Regions from separate parts of the Neobacillus sp. SRL179 genome, predicted to be linked through region 2. Evidence: riboswitches for the same ligand, from Rfam matches in the RefSeq annotation. Region 2 holds a riboswitch; the other holds the start of a gene.
What was found. Region 2 has a riboswitch for FMN ahead of AC4E8C_RS15840 (ECF transporter S component). Riboswitches for the same ligand answer to the same signal wherever they lie in the genome.
Positions count from the first base shown of each region.

Region 1: linked by a shared signal. The riboswitch ahead of ribE (riboflavin synthase) and the one ahead of AC4E8C_RS15840 (ECF transporter S component) in region 2 are both predicted to bind FMN.

Region 1 is NZ_OZ481792.1:2,034,399-2,050,487, reverse strand. Features, by position in the region: gene ribH (6,7-dimethyl-8-ribityllumazine synthase) at 35-505, opposite strand; partial or broken gene ribB (3,4-dihydroxy-2-butanone-4-phosphate synthase) at 555-1,157, opposite strand; gene ribE (riboflavin synthase) at 1,187-1,846, opposite strand; FMN riboswitch at 1,998-2,144, opposite strand; gene AC4E8C_RS10105 (GyrI-like domain-containing protein) at 2,289-2,786, opposite strand; gene AC4E8C_RS10100 (CapA family protein) at 2,909-4,162, opposite strand; gene AC4E8C_RS10095 (hypothetical protein) at 4,389-4,592, shown strand; gene AC4E8C_RS10090 (YwbE family protein) at 4,585-4,785, shown strand; gene AC4E8C_RS10085 (cold-shock protein) at 4,850-5,050, opposite strand; gene AC4E8C_RS10080 (Cof-type HAD-IIB family hydrolase) at 5,178-5,927, opposite strand; gene AC4E8C_RS10075 (iron-sulfur cluster assembly accessory protein) at 6,140-6,448, opposite strand; gene pssA (CDP-diacylglycerol--serine O-phosphatidyltransferase) at 6,586-7,287, opposite strand; gene AC4E8C_RS10065 (TerC family protein) at 7,510-8,277, opposite strand; gene AC4E8C_RS10060 (carboxypeptidase M32) at 8,554-10,077, opposite strand; gene AC4E8C_RS10055 (peptidoglycan D,D-transpeptidase FtsI family protein) at 10,316-12,391, shown strand; gene AC4E8C_RS10050 ((2Fe-2S)-binding protein) at 12,393-12,851, opposite strand; gene AC4E8C_RS10045 (FAD binding domain-containing protein) at 12,894-13,718, opposite strand; gene AC4E8C_RS10040 (xanthine dehydrogenase family protein molybdopterin-binding subunit) at 13,705-16,035, opposite strand; gene AC4E8C_RS10035 (XdhC family protein) at 16,084-16,089, opposite strand, start outside.
Region 2 is NZ_OZ481792.1:3,204,051-3,220,139, reverse strand. Features, by position in the region: gene resB (cytochrome c biogenesis protein ResB) at 1-472, shown strand, start outside; gene ccsB (c-type cytochrome biogenesis protein CcsB) at 473-1,657, shown strand; gene AC4E8C_RS15865 (response regulator transcription factor) at 1,826-2,542, shown strand; gene AC4E8C_RS15860 (ATP-binding protein) at 2,539-4,323, shown strand; gene sigX (RNA polymerase sigma factor SigX) at 4,661-5,212, shown strand; gene AC4E8C_RS15850 (negative regulator of sigma-X activity) at 5,187-6,377, shown strand; gene AC4E8C_RS15845 (peptidoglycan DD-metalloendopeptidase family protein) at 6,551-7,318, shown strand; FMN riboswitch at 7,688-7,821, shown strand; gene AC4E8C_RS15840 (ECF transporter S component) at 7,983-8,567, shown strand; gene AC4E8C_RS15835 (ferredoxin) at 8,704-8,952, opposite strand; gene AC4E8C_RS15830 (YpbB family protein) at 9,210-10,247, shown strand; gene AC4E8C_RS15825 (RecQ family ATP-dependent DNA helicase) at 10,247-11,755, shown strand; gene AC4E8C_RS15820 (CPBP family intramembrane glutamic endopeptidase) at 11,752-12,357, shown strand; gene AC4E8C_RS15815 (LysM peptidoglycan-binding domain-containing protein) at 12,354-13,112, shown strand; gene AC4E8C_RS15810 (DUF2663 family protein) at 13,206-13,661, shown strand; gene AC4E8C_RS15805 (manganese catalase family protein) at 13,687-14,256, opposite strand; gene AC4E8C_RS15800 (spore coat protein CotJB) at 14,279-14,539, opposite strand; gene AC4E8C_RS15795 (spore coat associated protein CotJA) at 14,536-14,766, opposite strand; gene AC4E8C_RS15790 (CBS domain-containing protein) at 14,910-15,545, shown strand; gene AC4E8C_RS15785 (metallophosphoesterase) at 15,714-16,089, shown strand, end outside.

The DNA.
Region 1 (16,089 bases), 1.2 Mb from region 2:
GGAAATCATTCTAATACCTATCTTTTGTTGAAAATTATTGTTCAATATTTCGGCATAAATTAGCCATTTCAATCGCTGCGGTCGCTGCATCCCAGCCCTTATTACCTGCCTTTGTTCCAGCACGCTCGATTGCTTGTTCAATGGATTCTGTTGTTAATAATCCAAAAGCAACAGGGATGCCACTGCTTAAGTTAATAGCTGCTACACCTTTTGCCACTTCGTTACAAACATAATCAAAGTGAGGAGTAGCGCCGCGAATGACGGTCCCAAGCGTAATAACAGCATCGTACTTTTTACTATTCGCCATTTTTTGAGCAATTAGCGGGATTTCGAACGCACCAGGCACCCAAGCGACATCAACGTCTGTATCATTAACACCATGTCTTTTAAGGGCATCTTGTGCACCACTCAATAATTTACTCGTAATAAACTCATTAAACCTTCCGACAACAATTCCTACTTTTAAACCTGAACCTACTAAATGCCCTTCAAATATTTGTCCCATTATAATACCTCCAAATTTTGTTAATATTTTACCTAACGTTTGATGAAGCTTCCTTTTTGTTTCTGTATTCAACTAAATCTTTGATCATTATCATTTTTACGTTAAACTTATCCGCAACTTCGCGAAGCTGGGGAACACGTGCCATAGTTCCGTCCTCATTCATGATTTCACAAATCACTCCTGCAGGTTTAGCATCACATAATTTAGCTAAATCTACAGCTGCTTCGGTATGTCCAATTCTCTGCAAAACTCCCCCGTTTTTGGCAATAAGCGGGAACATATGACCCGGTCGTTTAAAATCCTCGGGTTTTGCTTCTGGATCCAGCAAACTTAAAACAGTAGCTGAACGTTCGAAAGCGGAAATGCCTGTTTTTGCAAATTTATGGTCAATACTAACCGTAAAGGCGGTTCCATGGGGATCGGTGTTATTTTCCACCATCGGATGTAAGTTCAATTTTTGTGCCAATTCTTCTTCAATCGGTACACATATCAGTCCTCTTCCATGTGTCGCCATAAAATTAATAACAGCAGGTGTGGCCTTTTCGGCCAAGGCAATAAAGTCGCCTTCATTCTCACGATCCTCGTCATCACAAACAATGATAACTTTACCTGCTTTTAGATCTGATAAGGCTTCCTCAATACTATCGAACACAACCATCACTCCTTTTTAAAAAGCTGAATTTAATAAAAACCATTTTCCTCTAAAAACTTTTCTGTTATTCCAGACTTGCTTTTTCGCTGCGTATCGTTTCCAAGGTTTTTGATAAAATGACCTACATATTTACCAATCATATCGCATTCCAAATTGACGATATCTCCTTGCCCCTTTAGGCTTAATATGGTTTCTGACAAGGTATGAGGAATAATTGATAACGTAAAACTTTGTTCCGTTACCTCAAAAACAGTTAGGCTTGTCCCATCAACAGCAACCGAACCTTTTAAAATAATAAATTGAAGCAATTCAGGGTCCGCCTCAATTTCATAATAAACAGCATTTTCGAGTGTCTGCTTTCTTTTAATCATCCCAGTTCCATCAATGTGACCTGAGACGAAATGACCGCCAAACCTTCCACCTGCTGCCATCGCCCGCTCAAGGTTTACTTTCGAGCCCCGTTTAACATTATTTAAACTGGTTCCCTTGACTGTTTCTGGCATAACATCAACACTGAAATACTTACTGGAAAAAGAAGTGACCGTTAAGCACACCCCGTTAACGGCAATGCTGTCGCCAAGATGAACATCATTAAGAATCTTTTTCGCATCAATGGATAAAACAAACGAATCGCCAGTTCGCTTAATATTTGACACCATCCCAATTTCTTCTATGATACCAGTAAACATAAACACTCCTTCTCCTTACACGGGGGTCACCATCAAATTAAAAAAATAATACAAAAAGACCCTAAAGAATGTTTCACTTTAGGGTCTTGAAAAATGACAATAAGAAATACAGGCTTAAAAATAGGTATACTTCACCCTACCATTAATCCTTGTTTTCCTTCTCCCATCCAGACTTTAACTGTCGGCTCTGGAATTACACCAGATCCACCGTTTAACAAAATGTTAACCGGGTCACGGACTAAGAAGCTATTGCTTCATCACCGCCGGTTAGGAATTTCACCTGACCCCGAAGGAATTATTCAAATATATAATTACATGTTATTATACTGAAGTAAAATAGTAAAGGGAATTGGACCAGTGCAGCGAATTACCCCTTTACACATAGATATTACTTCAGAATAATTTTTAACCAACAGGTACTATCCTTATTAATCCGTCTCAATTAGGATTTATAAGTCTTGATAGGTAAATAAATTTCAATATACAAGTCACCAGCGGCATATTGAATTGGATCCACTTCCTTATAAATTTCTAAACTCAATGCTTGGTGGTCCTGTTCATAGCCATATTCCTTCATCCAGGTATACAGTCGTTCATAAGTATGTTCTACTTCCTCTTGTTTACCTTTATGAATAGTGAACACATAATTTTTACTTGGAATGGTAAAACCCACCATTCCATCTGGGACATCGTCAATTCTTTCAACAGGCTTAGTTACATAGTAGGTGAACTCTGTCTCACGGCTGTGAAATGGTGCGATAAAAATGGGTTCATCTGTTTTATTGCCCACCTCCCCCAAGCGTTCTTCCATTTTAATAAAAAGACTCGGGATTGTATTTACCTGTGAGAAGGTTCCCGTCCATGATAAGCCAACTACCTTCATTTCTTCTTTCTCTACTACTTGGATTCCCAAGTTAATCGCCCCTTTTTGTTTAGTCATATTTATATAATTCTAATAAATCCCTTAAAATCCTTCCTAAATTATTCGACCCTTTCCGTAAATTATTTTAGAATTCTTTTTTTCGCAAAAAACAGAGGAGAACAATTCCTCTGTTTCAACCGCTAGTTATCATTTTCCGCAACCGTCTGATTTTCTTGGATTAAACCATTTTGAATCTGTAAATCCCCAAAGGATAGTCCCTGCAGTTCATTCCACACTCTCATTTTTTCGTTGTCGCTTTGTTTCACAATTTGGTCTCTTGATATTCGATAGGGAACAAAAGTCATCTTAATTTTTTCCTTATCAATATCTAGATGCAGGACACCAGTTTGCGCAGCATTACCCTTAATATAGTTGGGAAATAAAAAGTTTCCTAACGAGTAGGCAATCGGCTTCCCTTTATAATATTCGAATCCTTGTAATACATGTGGGTGACTTCCAATAATCACATCAGCGCCCGAATCAATCATTTTTTTAGCCCATTCCCGTTGAAAAGCTTCTGGAGAACGTTTTGTTTCAATTCCCCAATGGATAAAGACAAATAATAAATCCGTATCTGTTTTTTCTTCTTGAATGGTTGATTGAATCAAATTGAGATCATACCCGTTCGCTAGTCCTGGTCTCGTAACAGTTGCCACCCACGAATAGTCAGGAAGCACCCTAGAGAACGCAAGTATTTTAATGGTTTTCCCTTTAATACGATAAGTTTTTGCCGTGTAGGCCTCTTCCTGATTAAGTCCGCCGCCGATATAATCTAATTGATACTGCCTTAGGGAAGCGATTGTATCTGTCAAGCCTGTCTGACCATAATCGAGTGAATGATTGTTCGCAAGACTAACAAGCTGAAAACCTGCGTTTTTTAATCCCGCTAAAGCAGTCGGGTCTGACCGAAAGGTATATTGCTTTGCTTGTTTTGTTCCGCCCGTGGTGATAGCGGTTTCTAAATTTACTACGCCTAAATCACTTGAAGCTAGTTCTTCTTTAATCTGAATAAATGGGTAGTCTGGTCCTTTTTGTTTAACCGTTTCTTTGACAGACCAATCCATCATGGCATCACCAGCAAAAGTTAAACGGATCGGTTCTATGAACTCTGGTTGTTTAGTCTTCTCTATCATAAAGATTGGCTTGCCCTGAGAGACATTTTGCCAGCTTAAAAGGAAATCATAAAAATTACCTGTTACTGGATTTGGCCTTAATGGTTTATTGAACCTTCCAAATACTTTCCTTTCAAAAATTTTCATAGAGAATGATGGTTTTTCACTATTTGTTACCCTCCTCCCGTTAGATCCTCCTTCACTGGCTTGAACGAAAAATGGGGTTATACTTTGATTGAGTAAAAATAATATAGCAAAAATGACAAATCGATGTTTAAACACTACTTTCCCCCCTAGCATCTAGAAATAAGTGTAATAGGGAAAAAGTAAAAAAGGTGTCGAAATTTGTATAAAAAGAACAAAAATAGTCGTTCGCTAATGGAACTAGCTTGTGTAAATGATCGTTATGGTCTCAAGAAATTTAAATATTGAATTATTTTTTGATAAATATGTTTTTGTCAGCAAATAGATTATACTGTATGTAAGTAACTTTCTAGGAGGACGTACCATGAGTGAATCAAACCATACAAATACTAATGAAGAACCAAAAAAGAAAATGAGCTTACAAGAGGCAATGAAGCAGCAGCTTGAAAATAAAAAGAATAAAGCTGCAACGGGAAATTCCAGTGCCTCAAACTCTCAAAGTGCCAAAAAAATGAAAAGCCAGCAAACCAAAAAGGTGAGTAATTCACGGAGAAAAATGGGTGTCTAATGGACAAAATAGAGGTGATCTTTATCCTGGAGTACGTGTCAAAATTGTGTTAAAAGCGGACCAAAAAACAGGGAAGCTTACAGCTGGTGTCGTAAAAGATATTTTGACCAAATCCAGTTTTCACCCTCACGGGATTAAGGTAAGACTTATGGATGGACAAGTAGGCAGGGTGAAGGAAATTCAAAATTCCTAATATCCTATAAAAAATGACACAGAAAAACAGACTCCAATGTTGGAGTCTGTTTTATTGTAAGGTCTTATGATTTACGAACGTTAACCGCTTGCGGTCCACGTTGTCCATTTTCAATTTCAAACGTAACCTCTTGACCTTCATCCAAAGTTTTGTATCCTTCGCCTTGAATCGCTGAGAAATGTACGAATACATCTTCTCCGCCTTCACGCTCAATGAATCCAAATCCTTTTTCACTGTTAAACCATTTTACTTTACCTTGTTCCATTTCTTTGTAGCCTCCTAGCATGTAGCTATAACATTTTTTGCAAAAAATACTTGCTTACATATTTTTACCCGATTACCAGTCACATATACCATTAAATTTCAAAAAATATTAATTCATTACTTTTGGACTATAAGACCCATTTTTGGATTGCTTTAGCAACACCATCTTCTTCATTTGTGGCAGTTATCCAATCTGCTGCCCCTATTACAACATCCTGTGCATTTCCCATGGCAACACCCAGTCCTGCATGTTTAATCATCATTAAATCATTATAACTGTCACCCACGGCCATCACATTTGCCATTTCAATCCCTAATTTGTTGCAAACAACTTCCAGACCCCTAGCCTTATGAATGCCTGTTGAATTGACTTCTATGTTCTTCAAGGTGGAATTACTTAATTCAAACTCTCCCTTGTCTTCAAGCACTTGCTTAATTAGTTCTCTGGTTGCATCATCGTCAGTCCAAAAACCGAATTTCAACCATTCCACATTATGGATGTCGTCGGGCATTTCATTATGCCAATTACGTTCTGTGCTGATGGCCCAAAAGTTTGTTTTGTGCTGTTTGGATAAGTCCCACATCCATTCCACAAGTTCTGGTTTCACTAGATTTCTCTCAACAAGTCCCCTGTTGCCATCCCAGATTTCACTGCCATTTACAGTTACTAAGTAGGAAGTAAGCCCTAAATCATCAGCATGTTCTCGACACGTAAGCAGCGATCTTCCTGTACTAAGAACGACATGTACCCCCTTTTCTTGTGCTGCCTTGATTGCTTGACGGTTCGCTTCAGATACCTTTCCTTCATTATTTAACAGTGTTCCGTCCATATCTAAGGCAACCAGCTTAATCGTCCTATTTTTTTTTGCAGTTTCCATTCTGTCAATATCCCCCTTTTAGAATTCCCTTATTAAGGTAACACTTTGGAACACTACTATTCAAAAATTCGATTTTCAAGTTAACATAATTTTTTTATGTTAACTTGATGATAAGCATAATAGAAATGACTTATAATAAAAAGCTATTCCATTTCAATAAAATAACAACAAAAAGGCGCTAGGATAAGTCCAAGCGCTTAAATAACAAGTTATTAATGGTGGTGGTGATGGTGTTCACCTTTGGTTGGATTAGTAATTAACCATTCCTCTTTTGGGACATGGAAGAATTGAATCCAAACCCCATCCAAATATTCATCATTTTTCTCAAGTATAAAATCAATATCTTTATCTGTTTTGACTACTTCATCGTTTTCAGTTGGTGTATCCAGCATCAAATCATAGTGGGCATGATCGCCGTGAATATTGGTGACGTAAACTCGGAAAAGTTTTCCTTCTGCCCCTTCTTGTTCCATCATTTTTTTCAATGCTTTTGCGGCATTTCGATTAATTTTAACTTTCATCTTATGCTCTCCTCTTATTATGTATTCCTTCCTATTATCCCACGATTCGACCTAATTAGACAAATATAACTGTGTGCTAGGACAAATTAAAGAGGTTAGCACCATGTAAAATTACCAAATGGTGCCTGACACCCAATTTATTTTGAGCCGTTCCTTCTTTTTGTTTTCACTAATTGATAGCCTATAAAGGCAATATACAGCGGAATGGCTACATAAATGAAATACGGAAATCGATGTTGTTCCTTTTTAAAAACTATGTAAATCGCTGCCCCCATAAAAAGGGTGATAATAATTCCATACTTTGGCAGTGGGATTTCTTTCAGACTAGGAATTTTTATGGTACTGACCATAAGGTAACAGAGAACAAAAAAGGCAACCACAAAGATTAAACCCAGCATCCTGCCGTGAAATAATGTTAATAAGGTTAACAAGCCGCCTGCAGCTGTAATCGGAACACCTGTAAAATATTTTAGGGAAGATTTCACGGCATTTATATTAAATCTGGCTAGCCGGTAAGCTCCAAATAAGGGAAAGAGACCGGCAACAGCCATCCCTACCGTACCAAAGTAAGAGAAGTAGGAATAATAGGCCATCATAGCTGGTGCAACGCCAAATGTAACAATATCTGCAAGTGAATCAAGTTCTTTCCCCAAATCACTTTCCACATGGAGCATTCGAGCAATCCTTCCATCCATACTGTCCAACATCATCCCAATTAAGATGAGAATCGCTGCATTCTTATAGTCACCTTGAGCAGAGTACATTAATGATAAAAATCCACAGAATAAATTAGCAAGTGTAAATAAGTTAGGAATAGCATTTCTGATAATATCAATCACTCCAAAAAAAATTAAAATTATACTGCTTTCTTTGTTCGCTTATATTTCTTATTATACCGTGTTTCTTTGGTAAATTGGAAAAACAAGGTTAAGTAATAAAAAAAAGACAATAACATATTTATTATCTCACTTGTTAACATTACTATGTCAAAATAAAGCTAACTATCTTACAGCATAAAGGAAAACTCGCCAAATGGCGAGTTCATTTTTTATATCTTGATTTTAATTTGCTGTTTCTGGAGATTGTTCTTTTGAAAAAAACCAACCAGCTGCGGCAATCGCAACTAAGACCAAATAGAAGGTTACTTTCCATTCGGTTGAATGGGCAAATTCCTCATTTAATATGGCTAATGCAGGATGTGAAAGAGTATAGACAGCCAGTTTAACACCAACCCAGCCAACGATCGTGAAGGCTGCTATTTCCAGACCTGGTCTTTTTTCTAATAGCTTTACAAACTGATTTGCAGCAAAACGCATGATGATTAAGCCAATAATTCCACCGGCAAAAATAACTAAGAATTTACCACCATCAAGCCCGCCAATATTGGGAAGCGGAGTATCCGGCAAAACAACTGCCATCGCTACAGCTGCTAGAATCGAGTCTACTGCAAAGGCAATATCAGCTACTTCTACTTTAAATACAGTCGTCCAAAAACCGCCGCTTTTTCGAACTTCTTTCTCTTCATTTTCGGCTGCTTTTCCTTTGACGACTTTGCGAAAAATGTGATTACCTGCCATGAAAATTAAGTAGAGCGCACCTATGGCTTGAACCTGCCACACATCCACAAGAAATGAGATCATAAACAATGATGCAAAGCGGAACACGAATGCTCCTGCTAATCCGTAAAACAAAGACTTTTTCCGTTGTTCCTCTGGAAGATGTTTGACCATGATGGCAAGTACCAAGGCATTATCAGCAGCTAACAGCCCTTCTAATGCTACTAAAACAAGTAAAACCCAGCCGTATTCCATTAAGAGTGTAAAATCCATAAAAAATTCCTCCTCAAAAGGTTTATTTTTTAAATACTCCTTATTGCCATAAAAATAGGCCTCTACTGGTCACAGTAAAGGCCTAAAAATACAAAGCAAGACCTTTACAGTAAAGTAAAGGTCTTGCTAACAACGTCCATGTTGCCAATAAAGCCGGAGAATATTCATTCTCGAAATGACGACTTTATTGTAGCAGCTACTCCCCTTTAAAAAGGAAATATTTAATTACTCTTACTATATTATACTTTTAATTTGTTGTCAATGTAACTTAAAAGTTTATAGCTTGTAAACTTCTGAATATTTTCTTTCTAAGTAGTCAACGAGGTAATCTGCATTTAATTCTTCACCCGTCACTTTGACAATTAACTCATTAGGTGTATAGAGTTTCCCGTACTGATGAATATTCTCCTTCAACCATGCTTGAATATTGTCGAACCTTCCATTTTCAATTTCCTTATAAAGATCTGGCAGTTCCTTTTCAATCGTATGGAGAATTTGCGCTGCATACAAATTCCCTAAAGAATACGAAGGGAAATAACCAATCCCTCCGAATGACCAGTGTACATCCTGCAGAACTCCAAGCGTGTCAGTCGGTGGTGTAATTCCTAAGTAGTCTTGCATTTTTTGGTTCCAAACCTCAGGTAACTCTTTCGCTTCGATCTCCCCAGCAATTAGAGCCTTTTCGATTTCATAACGGAGCATTATGTGTAAATTATAGGTTAATTCATCGGCTTCCACTCGAATAAATGATGGTTGAACCGTATTAACGGCACGATAGAATTCCTCAACTGATAGATCTTTTAATTGGTTTGGAAAATACTCTTGAAGTGCAGGGAAAAAGAATTTCCAGAATTCCCTGCTGCGACCTACCATATTTTCCAGAAATCTTGATTGCGATTCGTGGATCCCAAATGAGGCACCACTTTGGAGAACCGATTCCTCAAACAACGGATTGACATGCTGCTCATAAATACCATGGCCTGCTTCATGAATGGTACCGAACAGAGCAGATCGGACATTTTTCTCTAAATAACGGGTGGTTAACCGAACGTCGCCAATCGTAACTGTCTGGGCAAAGGGATGAACTGTTTCGTCTAAGCGGCCAGCCTCCATGTCAAAACCTATAATAGGCAGGATAAAACGATTAAATTCTTTTTGTTTCTCAATATCAAAGCTTTGGTCAAACACGGAAACTTCGGTAGGTTTACCATTTTGCTTAATTCTTTCTAACAATTTCACACTTGATTCTCTTAATTTAGCAAATAAAGGATCCAGCTTCTCAACTGTTAATCCCGGCTCAAACTCATCCAACAAAGCATCGTAAGGATGTTTTTCATAGCCAAAGATTTCAGCAAATTTCCGTTTAAACTCAACAATTTTCTCTAACGATGGAAGATAGCGGGCAAAATCGTTGTGTTCTCTTGCTTCTTCCCAAGCATCATTAGCTTGTGCCGTTAAAACACTATATTCTTGAAAGAGATCTGCCGGAATACTTTTTGATTTTTGATAATACTCGTTGTATTCCCTTACCTTTGCCTTCGTTATTTCATCCAATTCTTTCTTACTTTCTATATTGGAAAGCGTTTCCAATAACCTTCCCATTTCTTCTGAAACAGATAATTTAAAAACCTCAGTCCGCAATGTCCCTGCTGCTTTTGCAAAAACATTTCTGCCTTTTTTGGGTGCCATTACCTTTTGATCCCAGTCTATTAAACCGACGATACTCGAGTAATGGGTAATTTTTTCATCTAAGAGTTTAAATTGTGCTAATGTCTCTTGTAATCCGGCTGACTCCACCATTTTCTGTTCCAATTAGTCGACCCCCTATGTATTTTTTATAGATGTTCTGATATGATTACATCTTTTTTTCATTATAAATTAAAAATTCAAATAAGGAAAAACTTTTAAAATATTATTGTTAGACATTTATAATCAAAACAGCAATTTTTCCCTTAATTACTGCATAAATTTATCCTTTCCTAGCAAAGAATAGTAGTTGGATAGGAAACCACTTTGGTCAAAAGGACGTGCTGTGACATTGGAGAAACAAAAAAAGAAAAAGTCTCATTTTCCTTTCCGATTAAATGTGCTCATCTTTAGTGTGTTTGTTTTATTTTCTATCTTGATCCTAAGGCTCGGCTTTGTTCAAATTGTTTACGGAGAAAATTTCAAACGAGATTTAGAGCGAAGAGAAGATATCACCATTAGCCATCCTGTTCCAAGAGGAAGAATACTTGACCGCAATTTTAACGTTATCGTAGATAATGTCCCCAAAAGTGCTATCTCCTTTATGAATGAAGGGTTTAGCCAAAAAGTAATGCTTGAAACAGCTGAAAAGTTGGCAGGTCTAATTCATATGAAAACGGATAAGATTTCTGAACGAGATAAACGGGATTATTGGCTTATGAAAAATAAACAGCAAGCTGAAGCCAAAATAACACCTCAAGAATTGGACTTATATGCAGCTAAAAAGTTAACTGATAATGATTTATATAGACGTAAATTGGAACGGGTTACGCTAGAAGATTTGAAACAACTTACAGATTTAGATCTAGAAATCCTAGCCATCTATCGAGAGTTTAGCAAAGGCTATAAGTTTATCCCACAAATTGTGAAGAACGAAAATGTCACGGAAAAGGAATTTGCGGTTGTAAGTGAAAATCTCCAATCACTGCCAGGGGTTGAAACCACCACCGATTGGGACCGCTTATATGTGTTCAAACATACATTGAGATCCGTTCTCGGTAATGTAACCAGAGCAGATGAGGGGCTTCCTGCTGATCAATTAAATTATTATTTGGCACGAGGCTACTCAAGGAATGACCGGGTCGGTAAAAGTCAGTTAGAATGGCAGTATGAGGATATCCTGCACGGACATAAATCAAAAATGAAAAATGTGACAGATAAACTGGGTAACGTCCTCGAATCTCAGCCTGTTTCAATTGGAAAAAAAGGGAAAGACCTTGTGTTAACGATTGATATGGATTTACAAATGGCGATTGATCGAATTATTGAAGAAGAACTTTGGAAAGCAAAAAAAACACCTGGATCTCGTTTAACCGATCGTGCCTACGTTGTATTAATGGACCCGCATACCGGTGAAGTTTTAACGATGTCTGGTAAAAAGATTGTAAAAAACCAGGCAACAGGTAAAGCTGAAATGACAGATGATGCCCTTGGAACCTTTACAACAACCTATAGCGTCGGTTCTACAGTAAAAGGAGCAACTATTTTGACCGGATATAAAACCGGTGCTATTTCCCTAGGTACTTATTTTGATGATGCGGGTATTAAAATAAAAGGTACACCTATTAAAAAGTCATATGCCTATTTAGGTAGAATAAATGAAATTAATGCTCTAAAAAAATCTTCAAATGTTTATATGTTCCATACGGCAATCAGAATTGGAAAAGGGCAGTATGAATATGACAAGCCCTTAAATTTAACAAATAAAATGGCTTTCGAGAACATTAGAAATTCATTTTCTTCCTTTGGACTCGGAACGAGAACGGGAATTGATTTACCGAATGAACAAACTGGCTTTAAAGGGCAAAGTAAACTCCCTGGTTACCTGCTGGACCTTGTCATTGGCCAATATGATACATATTCGGCCATGCAATTGGCGCAATATATTTCTACTATTGCAAATGGCGGATACCGCATGCAGGCACATGTTGTCAAACAAATACGGGAACCAGGTAATGAATCAAATGAGCTTGGGCCCGTTCTTAAAGAAATCAATCCAACCGTCCTTAATACAATTGATATGAAAAAGGAATGGATGAAGCGGGTGCAATTAGGCTTTAAAAAAGTTATGCAGGAACCAGGTGGGACGGCCGTTAAATTTTTTCAGGGTGTTCATTACACACCTGCCGGAAAAACAGGAACAGCCGAGGCCTTTTATGATGGACCATTACGCAGCCACTTTGGCAAAGAACCACCGCCTGTCATGAATTTAAGCCTGGTAAGTTATGCACCAAGTTCACATCCAGAGGTTGCCATGGCAGTACTTGTTCCCTGGGCTTATGATGGCAAAGATGACAATCATGTGAACCTCAAGATCGGCCGCCGTGTTTTAGATACTTATTTCCAAATGAAACGAAAAAATAAATAGTCTAGTTTGATTTTTTTAAAACTGACTTTACGGCTGCTTCAATTTCAATGTAGCTAGTGCAGCGGCAAATATTTGATTCCAGCCATTCTTTAAGGGTTTGATCATTGGCATCGGGATGCTGGTTAATTAACGAGTGACAATTCATGATAAAACCAGGGGTACAATATCCGCATTGGAAGGCAAATTCCTCGATAAACGCTTTTTGGATGGGAGTATTTTGTAACCCTTCAATGGTTGTCACCTTTTGATTCACTGCTTCCACGGCAAGCATTAAACATGATTTCATTGGCCAGCCGTCAACCTGAACCGTACAAGCTCCGCAGTCCCCATTTAAACAGCCTGGCTTTGCACCAGTCAGGCCTAGTTTAGTCCTTAAGATATATAAAAGTGAATCCGCCCCCCTAACCGTAAGGCTATGTGCTTCCCCATTTATATTTAGTGTAATGGTGTGGGTATTCATGGGTCCCTTCCCCCTTTCATCATCCATCCTGCATAGGACTTGCTACAAAACCGCGAGTGCATCAGAGAGCAGATTCCGTAAAACAAATAAACGGTATTCCGCTGAGCCCTCGACATCGTCTAAAATGGGTGCAGGCAATTTGTCCAAAGCCTCGTTTATCCTTGAATCAGCAGACTGGCCGTAATGATTTAAAGCCTCCTCCACCATAAATGAGCGAAATGGAAACGGGCACAAGCCACTGATAGCCACCCGAATCTGGTTTTCAACTTTAAGGGCTGCAAGCGTAATTAAAGGATAACCAGTGTTCCATTGCTGCCTGCGCTTTACTGTAAAGAATGGGGCGTTAATATATTTCTTTTCTGTTGCGATTTGCACTAAAAATTCCCCGTTTTGCAAGCGGAGATGTTCTTGGAATAGTTGGTTGATGGGAGTAATCTTCTTTCCTTCATGCCCTACAATCATCACCATGCTATCCGCTAATAAAAAGGGTAAAACGGCTTCACGATAAAAAATTCGTGCGCATATATTGCCGCCTAAAGTAATTTTCCCACGTGCGGTATGGTCGGCCACTTCACTAGCAGTTTTCGTTAGTAACGGAAACAGATTCGCTTCTTCTATTTGTGTGAGGGAGGGTGTACTGCCTAAAAGCAAATGATTTCCTCTCATTTCCATGACCTTGCATTCTGGAATGTCTTTGAGATCAATTACAGCTTCAGTATAAGCTAAATCAATTCTCCCGAGAGTTATTAATTCTGTACCTCCTGCAAAATACATCGGCTGTTTTCCTTGTTCGTCTAAGGTTCGATATAACTCGATTGCCTCCATTAAGCTTATAGGCCGAAAGTAATCAAAATCAAAGGGAAGCATTCCGTTTTGCCTCCTTTGCCTTCCAAATTAATTCAGGAAGCAAGGGCAGATTGTGCAGTGAGACGCCTGCAGCCACTGATAGGGCATTCCCAAGTGCACCTGGCATTCCCATTAATCCATGTTCCCCTACCCCCCGTGCACCAAACGGTCCATCCAACTGTGGAGTTTCCACAAAGCCCACTAGGTATTCGGGATTTTCACCATACCTGAGCGGCCGGTAGGTACGAAGCTGGGGATTCAAAACACGGCCTAATTCATCAAAATAAAACGTTTCTCTTCCCGCAAAGGCGAGCCCCATACTCATCGCGCCCATCACCTGACCAAGGGCTGCTTTCTCATTCATCACTTTCCCAATATCAACAACTGTACACGCCTTCAGTAAACGGTACGTATAATTCCGCCTGTCAAACTCAATTTCCACTGCGTAAGCTGCTACTGTCCATTCAGGACCCGGTTTACCGGCGCCAGTTTCCGGATCCAAGTGGGTCATGTGACGTAGAATATACTTCCCCCTTCCAATGATTTGCCCGCCAATGGCATTTCCATTGGGATATTGATATCCATAGACTACATCCTTAAAATCAAGACCGATTAAAGGATCGTCTCGTAAAAAGACCCTGCTATCCGCTACTTCCAAGTCTTCCTTAGGTGCCCTAAGAACACAAGAAGCAACCTCTTTTATTTGCATAATAACATCTTCCGCAGCATTTAAAACGGCTCGCCCACCCATGAATGTGCCCCGACTGGCGACGGTCTTCCAATGTTCTGGAGTTGTTTGTGTATCTACCTCCATTCGGACATGAATTTTATCTACATCCATCTGGAGCTTTTCTGCAAGAATTTGTGCCAAAATCGTCTTTGTTCCAGTACCAATTTCTATCACACCTGACATTAAATTAAGACTGCCATCGCGGTTAAAGGTTATTATGGCTCCTGAAGGCGCATTCGCATCAATCGTTGACGTTTTCCAGCTGCAACTGACGCCTTTTACACGTACCAACCGTTCATTTACTTCTTTTACAGCGCCTTCTTCCCACTTGATTAATTCTTTCACTCTCTCAATACACTTTTGTAGGTTTCCCACATTGCTATTATTCAGTAATACTCTTGTTGGTGTCGTGTTTCCTGGTTGAATAGCATTTATATATCTAAGTTCTAATGGGTCCATATTTAATTTTTGCGCTAGTATATCCATCGTACGTTCAATCACAAATGATAGTTCAGAATGACTGAAACCTCTAAAGGGGGACGCATAGGGATGATTCGTGTTCATACAATAGGAGTCACACCAGACATTTTCAATATTATACGGTCCCGTACAGTCGACAGCCCCTGCTCTAGTCACATCAATGGCTTTATCAGAATAGGCACCGCCGTCCCATAAGAAGACAATTTCAGCGGCTTTTATTTTTCCGAATTTATCAGCTCCTAATTTAACCGTAGCATCTAATCCAATGTGACATGGTGAGGTAATCATATCTTCTTCCCTTGTATTAAAAACCTTAACAGGTTTTCCCCCGACAGCTTTTGAAGCTAAGTAAGCAAGGATTTCTAACTGTACTGCTGCCTTCCCTCCATAGGCTCCTCCGACGAGAGGGGTATGAACGATAATTTTCCCCATGTCCTCGTTAAAGAACTTTGTAATCAGCTGTTTTACCATAAAAGGGGCTTGTGACGATGTCATAATGATAATAGTTCCATCTGGTTTCACTTCCGCAGTTGCACATCTTGTCTCCATTGCGGCATGATCGGAGGGGGAAAAGGAAAAGCTCGCTTCCACCTTCGTATCACTTTCTGCCCAGCCCTGCTCCATGAAACCTTTACGGATTTTTATATGTGTCGCAATATTAGTGCCAGGCACCGGGTAGGAATCAGGTTCTTTTTCATATTCCCCTAATTGTTCATGGACAAGTGGGGCATCCTTCTGAAAAGCTTGAGTTGGTGTATTCACCACTGGCAATAGTTCATAATGGACCTTTATCAGGTCTGCTGCTTGCTTTGCTTGTACGGGATTATCGGCAACAACAAGCGCTACAGGTTCACCATGATAACGGACCTTATCAACAGCAAGAGGTGGTCTGTCACGGATTGCTTCCCCAGTTAACGGAAAACTCTTCCCAGCGAGAATGGCTCTAACACCCGGAACTTGTTCGGCTTCTTTGGTATCAATATTTACAATCCTTGCATGACCATAGGGACTAATGACAATTTTTCCTGACAGCATCGGAATGGATTGATAGTCATTCGTGTACATTGCCCGGCCCGTTACCTTTTCCTCTGCATCCTTACGGAAAACACTTTTCCCTATAACCTTCACACAACACCCCTCCTATTACATAAGTGTGACTATACCAATTGCGTGACGTTAATC
Region 2 (16,089 bases):
CTACTTTCCAGACTTTGAATTTAATGAGGATGGTGAACCCACTACAAAGTCGCGGGCACCTAATAATCCTGCGTTTATCTTCCGTATGGTTACACCTGATATACCAAAAGGGGAAACAAGTTTTGTTGCAATCAAGCAAACGATTGAGCCTTTTGGTGATAATCAAAATAAAATGTCATTTAAGGGAATTGAAACAAAAAATGTTTCAGGATTTACTGTTCGAAAGGACTCATCTCTATGGGTTATTATTTTAGGTGGAATCATTTTCATGATTGGTGTGATTCAAGGTGCTTATTGGAATCATCGTAGAATCTGGATTCAAAACAAAAACGGACAGATTTGGATTGCGGCTCACACGAATAAAAATTGGTATGGCTTAAAAAATGAAATTGGAACGGTTTTAGAAGAAACGAAACTTGACATCCCAGAGGATCAATTTCAAAGGGACAATATGATTAAGGAGGGAGTCTAGTTGGCAGCACTTAGTAGTAATTTATTATTTATTGCTTTTATTCTTTATTTAGTTTCCATATTGTTTTACGGTGGATCTATTAAATCAAAGAAGGTAACGGAAGAAAAGAAAGGCACCAATAAATGGGGGAAAATCGCTGTATTTTTAACTATTGTTGGTTTTATCTCACAGGTAGGTTATTTTATTACGAGATGGATTGCAGCAGGACATGCTCCTGTAAGTAATATGTTTGAGTTTACTACTTTTTTCGGTATGGCTCTTGTTGGTGCATTTATTGTTATTTATTTTATTTATCGAACCACCTTACTTGGATTATTTACGATGCCTGTAGCGATTTTAGTTATTGCATATGCAAGCATGTTTCCCAGAGAAATTACGCCATTAATACCGGCATTACAAAGTTATTGGCTGCATATTCACGTCACCACTGCTGCCATGGGTGAAGCCATCTTAGCGATTAGCTTTGCGGCGGGTTTAATTTACCTTGTTAAAGCTATCGATCAAACAAAAAGGAACAAACAGACCTTTTGGCTTGAAATGGTGATGTTTGCATTAGTAACAGTACTTGGATTTGTAGCTGTTTCATCACTATTTGCGGGAATGGGTTATCATGAAAAATTTAATTGGATTGATAAACATGATAGTCAAGTAACGGTTGAATATACAATGCCTGCTATTACTGGTCCACATGAAGGGGAATTGTTAACAAAAGATGGATTTAAGCCATGGATCGAAATGCCTGCCTTTATTAATGCTAAAAAGTTTAATACAGTGATTTGGTCATTATTGGGCGGATTGATTTTATACGGATGCATTCGATTAATATTAAGAAAAAGAATTGCAGCTGCCTTAAAACCACTTGTTAAAAATATTAAACTCGATTTTGTTGACGAGATTAGTTATCGATCAGTATTAATTGGTTTTCCAGTATTTACACTCGGTGCGTTAATTTTTGCAATGATTTGGGCTCAAATGGCCTGGTCTAGATTCTGGGGCTGGGATCCAAAAGAAGTTTGGGCCTTAATTACATGGTTATTTTATGCAGCATTTTTACATCTCCGTCTTTCTAAGGGCTGGCATGGGGAAAAATCCGCATGGCTTGCTGTTATTGGCTTTGTGATTATTATGTTTAATCTTGTTGCAGTAAATTTAGTGATCGCTGGTCTACATTCATATGCAGGTTAACACCATGAATGGCGTTAAACCGTTCTATAGCCTTCACCTCGATTGAGTGAAGGCTTTTTAAAAAAGTAGATTGTCAAATAATTGTCACTTTTTCTTGCAGTAATTACCGTGTAAATATAGAAATATCGTAAACCATTTTGTACAATAAACCTCATGGGGGGATTAATAATGGAAAAAGACGTAAAGATTTTAGTAGTAGATGATGAAGAAAGAATTCGCCGTTTATTAAAAATGTACTTAGAGCGTGAAGAATATAGCATAGATGAAGCTGAAGATGGAAACGAAGCATTAACCAAGGCATTTGCAAATGATTATGACGTGATTTTACTTGATTTAATGATGCCAGGTAAGGATGGAATTGAAGTTTGTCGAGAATTGAGGGAAAAAAAGGCTACTCCCGTTATTATGTTAACAGCAAAAGGTGAAGAAATAAATCGTGTTCAAGGATTTGAAGTAGGAACAGATGATTATATTGTTAAACCATTCAGTCCACGAGAAGTGGTCTTACGTGTAAAAGCATTATTAAGAAGATCTTCTCAAACAAGTTATCTGCAAACAGAAACAACTACGAAAGACGTTATTGTTTTTCCACATTTAACTATTGATAATGATGCACACCGTGTAACAGCTGATAGCAAGGAAGTCAGCTTAACACCAAAGGAATACGAACTTTTATATTTCTTGGCAAAAGCGCCGGATAAAGTGTTTGATCGGGAACAATTATTAAAAGAAGTGTGGCATTACGAATTTTTTGGAGACCTGCGTACCGTTGATACGCATGTAAAACGCCTCCGTGAAAAATTAAACAAAGTATCTGAACAAGCTGCAAGAATGATTGTAACAGTTTGGGGTGTAGGTTATAAATTTGAGGTAATAAATGAATGACCTTTTTACGAAGTGTTGTAGGTAAGCTTTGGTTTACCATCCTGTTATTGGTATCATTTGTACTGTTTATACTAACGGTCATGCTCCTAGAATTTTTCCAAAACTACAACATTCTTGAAACAAAAGAGGACTTAACCCATACTGCTGAAAAAATTGCCCATGTACTAGAGGAACATCCTGATGATAAATTTCCATTAGGTTTAGAAATCTCATGGGAAATCATCGATGATGTCACAAAAGTGGTCGTAGTAAAAAATGATAATGAAGTCTATTATTCGCCAAATACCAATAAAGAGAAAAAGTTAACGTTGGCAGATATTAAAAGTGATCCGGACTTATCAAAAATCTTTCATAATACTACAACTGTTGAAAAGGTTTCAGATCTTTCTACAAAGAATGGAAACGAAGATTCTAATTATTCCATCATAGGCGTCCCGCTTCACCTTTCAGGTGAAAGTAATGGTGCCGTCTTTATTTATCAATCACTTAGTGTAATACAAGCAACAACACATTCTACAACAAAATTTATTTTACTTGTTGCAGGGGTCGCCATAATTCTTACTACAATTTTTGCATTCTTTCTATCAACAAGAATTACCGCACCACTGAGAAAAATGAGGGAAGCTGCGTTTGAAGTGGCGAGGGGTAAATTTGACACAAAAGTTCCTATCCTTACTCATGATGAAATAGGGGAATTAGCCACGGCATTCAATCAAATGGGCAGGCAATTAAAGTTTAATATGAATGCCCTTAGCCAAGAAAAGGAACAACTTTCTAGTATCTTAAGTAGTATGGCAGATGGAGTTATTACCTTTAACCGGGATGGGACCATCCTAATTACGAATCCTCCTGCAGAACGATTTTTACAATATTGGTATTATGAAAAAGGTGGAGCAGGTAGTACTGATTCGGAGTCTATTCCATCACAGGTGATGGATCTTTTTCAAGAAGCAGTTGATACAGAAAATGAACAAATGGGTGAAATCTCACTACAAGGTCGTCATTGGGTCATATTAGTAAGTCCGTTATATAGTAACCAATTTATTCGTGGAGCCGTAGCGGTGCTGAGGGATATGACTGAAGAACGGCAATTAGAAAAAATGAGAAAAGACTTCATTGCGAATGTTTCACATGAATTACGGACTCCTATCTCCATGTTACAAGGATATAGTGAAGCCATTGTTGATGATATTGCTGAATCGCAGGAAGAGAAAAAAGAAATGGCAAGAGTTATTTATGATGAATCATTACGGATGGGCCGGCTTGTCAATGAATTGTTAGATCTAGCCCGAATGGAATCCGGGCATATCCACTTATCAATGGAAGACGTTGATCTCGTTTCATTCATTAATAGGATTATTCATAAATTCCAAGGATTAGCAAAGGAAAATGAGGTTCAATTGTTTGGGAAAATCGAAAATGGTATTTCGACTGTAGTATTTGATCCAGATCGGATTGAACAAGTACTGACGAACTTAATTGATAATGCCATGAGGCATACACCAAAAGGTGGAACTGTAAAGTTAACAGTAACCTCGGAAGATAAGGGAATCAGAATAGAAGTGAATGACTCTGGTTCTGGCATACCTGAGGAAGATTTACCATTTGTTTTTGAACGCTTTTATAAAGCTGATAAAGCAAGGACACGAGGGAGAGCTGGAACAGGGTTAGGTTTGGCGATTGCCAAAAATATAATTGATGCTCACAGAGGAACAATTTCTGTTCAGAGTAAATTGGCGATAGGTACAACATTTTCTTTCCTACTGCCACGAAAAAAGTAGGATTATCAAGTTTTTTGCCGATTGTTCTTGATTCACGGGAAACAATCAGCAATATGAATAACTAACTTAAAAAAAGAGGCGTCGAATTAGAGCTCATCCTACCTGGATGAGCTTTTTTAGCCGATAGGAAAATATATCTTGCGTATCAACCATTAGGACAACTACGCCATTGCCAATAGGGCTCGCCAATCGACGAGAGTTTTCTAATGCTTTAATCGAGTAACTAACTGACTTACAGTAAATACCTTCCTTTTTGTCCAAAAAAAGTCTATATTAATAAGGGTGAAACTTTTTATACATAAACACCGACTAATATTATGAACGGGGAGGGGAAATGATGGACTCCGTTTTCGATGAACTATATCAAAAATATCATCATGACGTTTTTCAATTTTTGTTTTATATGGTTAGAAATAAAGAACAAGCGGAAGATCTTGTCCAGGAAGTATATATTCGTGTATTCAAGGCCTATAACCGCTTTGAAGGGAAGAGCAGTGAAAAAACTTGGCTGTTTTCCATTGCGAGGAATGTTGCCATTGATTTTTTTCGTAAACAAAAAGGCTGGAAGGAAAAGCTATTAGAAAAATTTGATTGGTCAACAAATCAAGTGAAGGATGAATATCCCATACCTGAAGAAATAACAGTACAAAATGAAGAAATCAGATGGATTTACAAATGTCTTGATTATTGTACCGTGGATCAACGTTCTGTCATTATCCTGCGTTATTTACAGGATTTATCCATTGCGGAAACGGCCCAAGCTTTAGGGTGGACAGAAAGCAAAGTAAAAACTACCCAACATCGCTCATTAAAAGTACTGAAAAAGCAAATGGGAATGTTTTATGAGAAGGAGGGATTAGCTAGTGAAAAAGTCGGAGTGGAGCGATAATGAGCTCGAAGAATTATTAAGGCAAATGCCAAAAATACAAGATCATCGCGATCCTCGTGACATTTACCAAAACCTTTCTATAAAAAAACGTAAAACGAAACCATGGCTATTACCAAGTATAGCTGCAGCAGCTGCCCTGCTTCTTTTTTTCATCCTAGTACCTAAGTTAATGGATGGGACAAATGTATCTTTTGAAAATGCAAAACAGGAAAAATTTTCAACAAAGAAGGAAATGGACGTAGCGCAAAAGGATTTATCCACTGAGCCGAATCAAAAAGACAGCGCTAAAGAGGATAAAACATTTTCAGGTACAGCACAGGAAGAACCAATGAAAACTGAAAGTAAGAAAACGGCCATTTACAATGAACAGGTTGGCAGCGGAACAGTATTAACTTATTGGATACCAGACAAGCAGGCACAGATTTTAGTTCCCATTTCTATCGTAGTTCAACCATCTAAAGATCAATCATGGCTAAATCTATATAATGAAGCTATGTCAAAACTCAAGGAAGAGGAATGGGGTTTAACGGAATACTACCCATTAAATGCAACGTTGAAATGGGATGAAAGCAATCAAACTGTTACAGTTGATGTACCTGAAAATCACCAATACGGACAAGGCTCAACTACTGAGGTGAATTTTATGAAGGTAATTAATAATGATGTAGCCTCCAATAGTAATAGTAAAAAAATTCTATTCACAACAAATGGTCAACCTGGAGTGGAGTTAGGCAATTACGGAAGAATTAATGAGGATAAGGTAAATTCGCAAGATAAACATGCGTATTTCTTTTATTTTCCTGAAGGCAGTGTATTGCCACTGTTAACACCATCTAGTGAAACATATACAGATTTTTCGACTGCAATTGAGGCAATGAAGAAGTCCCCTGCAGGTTTGGGTTTAGAAAGTTCTCTTGAGAAACTACTCCCTATTAATGAAATATCCATAAATGACAAAACATTATTAATCTCATTTAAAGGAAATACTAGTATGCAGAATAACCAATTAACTTTATCTTCTTTTGAAGCGTTGTTGCTAACTGCTAAACAATTTGGTATGGAAAAAGTGATTGTAGAGGATGCACCTATATCGAACATTGGTGAGTTTGATTTATCTAAAGAAATCCATGTTCCAATCGCACCCAATTTCCGTCCTATTCAATAAACCATTAAATCAGCCGACTCGGTTGATTTTTTTTGTATAAAAAAGTGGAAAACTCCAAATTATAACAAGTATGTTCACAAGTTCCCTCTATAAAACATTTTGTTCTAGATGAGAAAGGTCGAACATATGGTATGGAGGAGGAAAGGGACAAGTATAAGGAGGAAAAAGAAACAATGCGTGACTACATAAAAAGATTTTTAATTGCCATTATTATGGCACTTTGTGTCAGTTTATTATTCTTGGGTGGAAGACATTCTGATGCAGCAGGTATTGAAGGGCAAACTGGAAGGAAGGCTCACTGGATTTGGCCAGCCGATGGGATTATATCAGATACATATGGAACAAGGCAGGGAAAACATAAAGGAATTGATGTAGCAGGAAAAATGGATACTCCAGTACTTGCTGTTGATGACGGTGAGGTAGTAAAATCCTATTATTCTAATACATATGGGAATGTTATATTTATTAAACATCCTAGTAATTTTGTTACTGTTTATGCCCATTTAAATAAGAGGAATGTTTCACAAGGTCAACAAATTAAACAAGGTGATGTTATTGGGAAAATGGGTAAAACAGGGCAGGCAACAGGAACACATCTCCATTTTGAAGCGCATCAAATGGAATGGAGATTCGATAAAAAATTTGCACTGGATCCTGAAACCCTTTTAGGTAAAGCTGAAGTTGGTGAAAACGTCCAGGGCGGCATTGTGAGTAAAGGTGATTATGTTCTTGAGGTAAGCTCTCGTCTACAATCACAATTGGAAGAAGGCCACTTACAGCCAAACAATACGTCGAACAGAGTCAAATATATTGTAAAAAGCGGAGATACGTTGTCGTCGATTGCCATTAAGCAAAATATTTCAGTTAAAGTTCTTAAGGAAATTAATCACCTAACATCCGATCTTATTAAAACCAATCAAACTCTAATTGTTTATCCATAATCTTTATACAATACCCGCTGCATGTGCAGTCGGGTATTTACTATTTTAATTACAAGGCTCTGTTAATCTTAATTGTTGATTTACGCTCCAGGTGCTTCGCTTTCCGCGGGCGTCCCCGGGGAGCCTCCTCGGGGACGCCCCAGCCCCGTACTCCCGCAGGAGTCTTCGCACCTTCCGCTCCAATCAACGTGCAAAAAAATCAATATTAGTCTTTAACACAGCCAATTACAAAAAACACCAAATATAAAATTCACTCAAATTCTTATATGTGCCCTTTTTTATTTTGTTATTACATAAAACTTACAAGCAGATTGTTTTACTTAACAAACATGAATTTCTTTAGTATAATAAACTTGTAATTTCATATCGATCTATCTTCGGGGCAGGGTGAAATTCCCGATCGGCGGTATTAGAGTATAGCTCTTAAGCCCGCGAGCCTTTTTATGGCAGGATTTGGTGCGATTCCAAAGCCGACAGTATAGTCTGGATGGGAGAAGATGGAGGTTCTGCAGACGTTCAAAAAATTTCGATTTAATGGACGTTTATTAAGCGTGCCTTTGTTAACTCCCTCAAGATTTTTTCTTGGGGGATTTTTAGTTGTCAAGGACGTATGTATGCTGAACCTCTCTTCCTAACGTGATGGATCAAAAAAGGAGAGAGGAAGATGAAGAAAATGAAGAAAACAAAGAAATTAAACGTAAAGGCCTATGTTTCAATTGGGATGCTAAGCAGTATTGCCTATCTGTTAATGCTATTAAATTTTCCCTTGCCGCCCTTCCCAAATTTCTTGTTTGTTGATTTCAGTGACATCCCAGCATTAATCGCTGCACTTATTTTTGGACCAGTTGCAGGAATATTAGTAGAGTTATTAAAAAATGTTTTAAATTATATTGCTACAGGAAGTCAAACAGGAGTTCCAGTCGGACATATTGCCAATTTCCTTGCCGGAGTTGTCTTTATCCTGCCAACATATTTTGTTTATAATAAACTTAAAACTAAAAAGGGAATGACAGTAGCGTTAATAATTGGAACAGTTACAATGGCTGTAGTGTTAAGTATCTTAAATTACTTTTTAATATTACCTGCCTATACCATTCTGATGGGCTTCCCAGATATGCGTAATTTGGTTATTCCAGCCATCTTACCTTTTAACATATTAAAGGGTGTAATGATGTCCATTATCTTTATGTTATTGTTTATACGAATGCAAACATGGATTAATAAATATACAACAATAAAAGGTGCATAAAATAAAATAAAACAAAACAAAACAAGATCTCCCCAGCGTAGTCTTGTTTTGTTTTTTTTGTTTTAAGATTTATGTAAAAAAAACCTCGTCAAAAGACGAGGAGTTAGTAGCTTAAAAATATTTTATTGACAAAATATTATTCGAATTTAGTTGGATTACCGTCAAATGGCTCTTCTGCAACTTTAATAGAATCAGTTGGACAGCCTTCAAATGCATCCATCATGTCGTCGATTAAAACATCAGGAATTTCAACAATTCCTTCGTTATCGTCAAGTGTTACAAATGCAATACCTTCGTCATCATAATCATAAATATCAGGTGCTGCTGCGCCACATGCACCACACGCGATGCAAGTTTCCTTGTCAACAATTGTGTACTTTGCCATGAAAAAAACCTCCCAGTAAAATAAAAAAAATATTCTTCCTGTTTCCCCTTAACGAAATGGAAACGCATTACTCATATCTATTGTAAAACTGTATGAACAACTTTTCAATAGAAAAATGCTTTTATTAGAGTGGATTGTCCTATTCATTTTTATAAAGTTCTCCATATTTGCGCAACAAGTTTTGTATTTCATGGTAAAATGAAATTAATAAAAATGGGAAATTTGTCGATATAAAGCGAAAGAGTGGTGGGAGCAAAATGTTAAAACTAGAAGCCATCATTCTCAATTGTATAAAACAGCTAAATCGTGAGCGTACGATTTATTCCATTTATCATCTTTTAAATGGGAAAAAGTCATCCCAAACAATTCAGGATGCTCATTTATTTTCTCTAAAAAAATTTTTTGGAATATATGAACCGTTAACAAGAGAGTCCTTTGAAAAAATAATTGGTTCCTTACATGAAAAAAAGTGGATTGAAAATTGTGATGAACAAAGGTATTTTTTAACGCAGTTAGGACAGTTGAATTTGGAAAATTCCCCTATGCCAATATACCTGAATGGCTGGAGCTACCATTCCTTCACATCTATATTTTGGGAAAGGCTGTCGTTATTTGTTCAGGTCACATCTAATCTTGTTTTTGGGGAGGTAAGGTATTTACCCATTCAAAAAAAACAAGATGTTCATCAATGGTTGAAATCCGCTTTAAAGGAAATCAACGTACCAAGAAAAGAGTTGGGCAGTCGTTTGTTCACGGAGTTAATGGAGTGTTTTAATGAGGAACCGGATATCGATCCCTCGGTTTTAGTATTTCGATTAACTGGATACCAACAAATAGGATTAACACCACAGCAAACCGCCCAAAAATTAGCGATGGATATTCACGAATACCATATTGAATTCATTTATATTCTTCATTATTTAATGGAAATTATTAATCGCCATGCTGATCGTTTTTCCATTTTACCAATCCTTGCAAAGGATTTGAAACAAGATGATGAATTAACACTTTCAGCAAGGAAGACGTGGCAGTTATTAGAAAAAGGATATGCCTTTACTGAGATTGCAGATCTAAGACATTTAAAGATAAGTACAATCGAGGATCATTTAGTTGAATTTGCTTTACACATTGAACATTTCTCAATAGACCCTTATGTAGATAGACAGTTACAGCAAACAATAGCTGAGATCTCACAACAAACAGAAACAAGGCAATTAAAGAAAATAAAGGATCAAATAAAGGAAGCAACCTATTTTCAAATAAGGTTAGTGTTAGCAAAGTTTGGTGAACAATAATGGAATTAGAAACTCTATTAGAAAAGCATTTTGGTTTTACTTCATTTAAACCAGGGCAAAAGGAAGTTATCACATCAATACTAAAAGGACAGCATACTTTAGCCATGCTCCCAACTGGAACAGGAAAATCTTTATGTTATCAACTTCCCGGTTATATTCTAGGAGGTAAAATATTAATTATTTCTCCGCTTCTTTCTTTAATGCAAGACCAGGTAGAGCAAATGAAACGGTTCGGTGAAAAAAGGGTAATTGCCTTGAATTCTTTCCTCACTTCGTCAGAAAGAAATCATGCGCTTCATCATTTATCTGAGTATAAATATATCTTTATATCTCCTGAAATGTTACGTGTGCCTTTTATAATCGGTTTATTAAAACAACTAACGGTTTCACTGTTTGTAGTAGATGAGGCCCATTGCATTTCCCAGTGGGGTTTCGATTTTCGACCAGATTATTCTAAATTAGGGGTTGTAAGAAAAAAATTAGGGAATCCTCTTACCCTTGCCCTTACTGCCACTGCAACAAAGAAGGTACGTGAAGACATAGTTAGTTCCCTTGAACTTGAGGAAATAAATAGAATAGAGTCGACAATAGACCGTCCCAATATCGCTTTTTCTATTGAGAAGGTTAACCACTATCACGAAAAGCAAGATCGAGTTTTAGAACTAGTTAAAACGTTAAAAAAGCCGGGTATTATTTACTTTTCTAGCAAGAAAACAGCAGAGCAAATTGCATCCCTGTTAGTTGAAAAAGGGATCTGCCAGGCTATGGCTTATCATGGTGGATTGGATCAAGACACAAGAATATTGATTCAACAACAATTTATACATGATCAACTTGATGTCATTTGTGCTACTAGTGCATTTGGGATGGGAATTAATAAAGAAAATATTCGGTTTATTATTCATTTTCATATGCCTATGCAAATGGAATCCTATTTACAAGAAATTGGCAGAGCTGGGCGTGATGGATTGCCTAGCATTGCCGTCCTTCTATATGCACCAGGTGATGAACAGCTCCCGCTTCAATTGGCAGAAGGGGAATTACCAACAGAACAGCAGATTGATTGGCTTTTCAGTAAAGTTCATCGTGAACAACTTATTAAGGATGGAAGGGTGGATTTATATCCTCAGATCAGTGAACAGGGTGGCTTTTCTGAAATACAATGGAGAATTATTAATGACTTTGTTAATAATCCCTTTCAAGATGTTATACCCTTGGACGTGATGAAAACATCCTTAAAGAAATTTGTGAAGGAACGACTAGGAGTTAAAGTAAATAATATTTTCCAGATGAAAAGAATGATGGAAACACAGTCATGCCAAAGAGAATATATCCTTCAATATTTTGAGGAAGAATTGTCAATAAAAGTTTCCTCATGCTGTGATTACTGTGGTTTACAACTAAATGCTTATCAAACGTCGGCAAACGAATTACCTCTTAAAACAGGTGATTTGTTGTGGAAAGATTATCTTGCCAAAATTCTTATATCTAGTGAGTTGAGTGAATGAAAAAAAAGAAGTATAGTGAATTAATCGCTAGTTTGTCAGATAAAGAGCTCCTTTATCATTTATATTTAACCCAAATCATCCTCTTAGCGATATCCCTAATTTTAGGATTCATTTTGTTTGATCATTTTTCTTATTTACAAAATTTAAACATTAGTGACCCTAGAATTATTACTGTTGGCTTACCTGCAGGTGCTGCAGTTGTTTTATTGGATTTGCTGTTGATGAAATGGCTCCCCTCTTCCTTTTATGATGATGGGGGCTTAAATGAACGAATTTTTAGCAGCAGATCTATTGGTCATATCCTGGTTATCGCTTTTTTTGTTGCCTTTAGTGAAGAACTTCTTTTTAGAGGTATAATCCAAACGAAAACAGGACTGATCTTGGCTAGTATAATATTTGCTATTATTCATTATCGTTATCTTTTTAATTGGTTTTTGTTTATGAATATAGTTCTATTAAGCTTTTTTATTGGGACAATTTACGAATGGACTGGAAATCTTGCAGTCACCATCATTATGCATTTTGTCATTGATTTTCTTTTAGGTCTATATATAAGATATAGAAGTTCAACAGTTAAGGAACAAGGAGGCGGTACTCCGTGAATAAAGAAGAACCTTATAGAGATCAAGCGGAAAGATTAAAACAACGAATCCAAAAAATAACAGAAACAGGCGAAGATAGTGGCAGTGCCGAGGACGGAATCAGCAGCAAACTGCCTCCAAGAGAAATTGTGCACCGTCAAAAGAAAAAGAAGACAAAATGGAAGGTGAAGTATCCTGTCATCAGATTATTGGTTCTATGTTTTATCCTCCTTCCTATTATAATTTTTAGTGTAATTTCCTATCGAGATAACGGAGGTAAAGTTAATCACACTGAAAAAACATCTGGAAGTACAGTTGGATATGAAACGATTAATCTTGAACCGTCGAATCAAGAAGAAAACAAAATAACTAAGGAACCACCTGAAGATAATAATCAAGGTCAGAACGGAGTGAATGAATCCACATCTGAAACAGACCAGTTAATATCACCTGATAAAACAACATCTGTTGAAACACCTATTTCCAGTCATAGTAGCAGCGATAATCAGGTCACAGATAAAAATAGTCAACAACAGACTCCTGATAATAATCAAACAAATACAAGCACTAACACAAGTACTAAAACAGGCACTAATGCAAGAATAAATAATAAAAGGATGGTTTACCATACTGTTAAACCAAAGGAAACACTCTTTAAGATTGCCACTACGTACTATAAGTCTCAAAGAGGTATTGAAATTATTAAGAAAGCCAATAATTTACTGAATGAAAACATTTATGTCGGTCAAGTTTTAAAAATACCATTAGAAAATTAACCGGTCAAAAGACCGGTTAATTTTTTTTATTGTAAAAAACATATTTTTTAGGACAGGTTCATAAGTATATAGGGAGAAATGGGGGGTGAAAGTTTGGATTCTCCAATCCAATTACTCGAACATACGGATCAAGCAACAAAACAAATGCTGGAAAACGTTAGAAAAAGGAAAAAAAAATTTGATGATAGTAAAATGTGGCATTATTTTTCGATTTATGGAACTCTGTTCGTGGCCTTTTTATTTATTGTTTATTTTTATTTAACAATCTTTAAACACTATTCATATTCCTTTTTAGCCATGATATCGGCCTCATTAAATGATGCAGTTGCCGTTTTTTTGCTGGCATTCTCAATTATTGGATTTGGTGCCATGAATCTGTTAAAGCAGCAAAAGGAGAAAAAGGAAAAAGAATATCAAGAGTTAAGATGTGAAATCGTTGATCGCAGCAAAGATTTATGGAAAAGGGAAGAAGAATGGAAAAACCGTCACATTGTTTTTGAAATTATGAAGAAACAATATGATATTAATTTATACCACGAAAAAAAATAAGAAGCAGAGCTGCTTCTTATTTTAATTAAAAGATTTTCTTTTTTCCTTGTTCGTCTTTTAATATTTCAACTGCTTCACGGAAGCGCTGTGAATGCACGATTTCTCTTTCCCTCAAGAAGCGTAAACTATCATTTAAATCGGGATCATCACTCATATTAATAATCCACTGATAAGTGGCTCTTGCTTTTTCTTCTGCAGCAATATCTTCGTATAAATCAGCAATGGGATCTCCTTTTGCTTGAATATAGGTTGCTGTCCATGGAACACCGGAGGCATTTTGATAATATAAAGCTTTATCGTGATTGACATAATGATCTTCGAGACCGGCAGCAATCAATTGTTCAGGGGCAGCGTCTTTCGTTAATTTATAAATCATCGTTGCGATCATTTCAAGGTGAGCAAATTCTTCCGTACCAATATCATTAAGAAGCCCAATTACTTTACCTGGAATGGTGTATCTTTGATTTAAATAGCGAAGTGCCGCCGACAGTTCTCCATCTGCACCACCGTATTGCTCAATTAAATATTTTGCTAACCGGGGATTACAAGTACTTACACGAACTGGATATTGTAGCTTCTTTTCATAAATCCACATCTAGGAATATCCCTCCCTCATTTTATACTTGCCATGGCCATGGAGTATCATCCCAGTTCCAAGGGTACCCTGAAAAGCTGTTGCCAAATTGTTGTAGAGGGCCAAATTGACTTTCAAATTGCTTTTTGATTTTCTTCCTTTCTTTTGCATAATGATTAAATTGGTTAATGGCTTCCAGATCATCATTATGTGTGTCCAAGTATAGGGTTAGTTCAACTAAAACAAAATCAACGGCTTGGAGTTGTTCCATTAATTGATAATATTCGGCTGGTACTTGATTCATTGAGGTAATCCTCCTTTGCCCGGTTCAAGCGGACCGAACCATGGGTCATAGAAAGCTTTCCAAAGGGTCCCAGCTTTAAGTGCTTCAAGCGGTGTAAATTGAGGTAAATTAGGTGGTTGAAATCCCATATATAAGTTAGGGGGTGTAGAGTATGCTTTTTCTAAAATTGGTTTACAGGGGTCAAATGGACTAGCATATGGATGGTAGGTTTTAAAATGAGTATTCATAGTCGCCCTCCCTTTATTCAATATCAATTAATCATATGAGATAATTCTTGTAACATGACATAAATCTTTATTATAGGAAAGGATTTTTAAATATATTGTAGAAGTATAATAAGATAATGATTTTTACTATGAGGTGATGGGATATGTTTGTGAAGAATATAATGATACCGAAGCATGAATGCTTTACAGCACAGGCAGATGTAACGCTGAAAGATGCATTGGCAATGTTAGAGGCACACGAAATCGATGGATTACCGGTTTTAAACGGCGATAAATATGTAGGGGTAGCAACAAGATACAACATCTATGAAGGATTTTTTCTATCCGGAAAGTCGAAGGACGACTATTTAGTTACTAATCAAGTGAAAGACATTCTCTCACATGAAGAAAAGTATCTAGAGGGTGGAGAGTTATTTGAAAGAACACTTCTGGATCTAAAGGATTTCCCGTTATTAGCTGTTGTAGGGCCAAATAAAACCTTTCTTGGTGTGGTTACGCGTTCCGATGTAATCAGTTCCTTCGAAAGTGCGTTTGGCGTCAATCGCCCTGGAGTAAGAATTGCTTTTACATCAGTTGAAACAGAAGGGCGGATTGCCAGACTTTCTGAAATTGCCCATCAATTCCATGAACACATCATATCACTTGTCACCTTCGATGAAACAGATAAACTAGTTCGAAGGATTGTTATGAAAATAGAAAAGAAGGATAACATAGATAAATTTACTAAGAAACTTGAGGAATACGGATTCCGCATTTTAAGCATACAAGAAGACGAATAAATTGAATGTGGAAAAAATTAAAAAATCCTTCTCATCATGTATGGGAAGGATTTTTTAAATTAAAAGAATAGGTATTCTTGTCCTTTGGTGTGGATCATTTTTTGTTTAGACCTTTTTTATGATATGATTTCGGTAAAAATTTGAGAATTTGAAATGGGGATTGGGTTAATGATTCTTTGGGGAGTTGTTTTGATTTTAGGGCTTGGGGTTCTCATGTTCATGTATATGCTGCATGAGGCATTTTTAAATAAAGTAGTTAAACATGAGCTATATTTCACTGATTTTCCTGAGTCTTTTGGGAAAGTGACGGCTTTTTTTATTTCAGATATTCATAGAAGGTCTATCTCTGATTCAGTGATACAGGTTGTTAAGGGCAATGCTGATTTTGTAGTGATTGGGGGAGACCTAACGGAAAAAGGGGTACCGTTTGAAAGGATAAAAACAAATATTAAAAAACTAATGCAAATTGGACCAGTATATTTTGTTTGGGGAAATAATGACTATGAAGTGGATTATCGTAAATTGGATGCACTCTTACTTGATT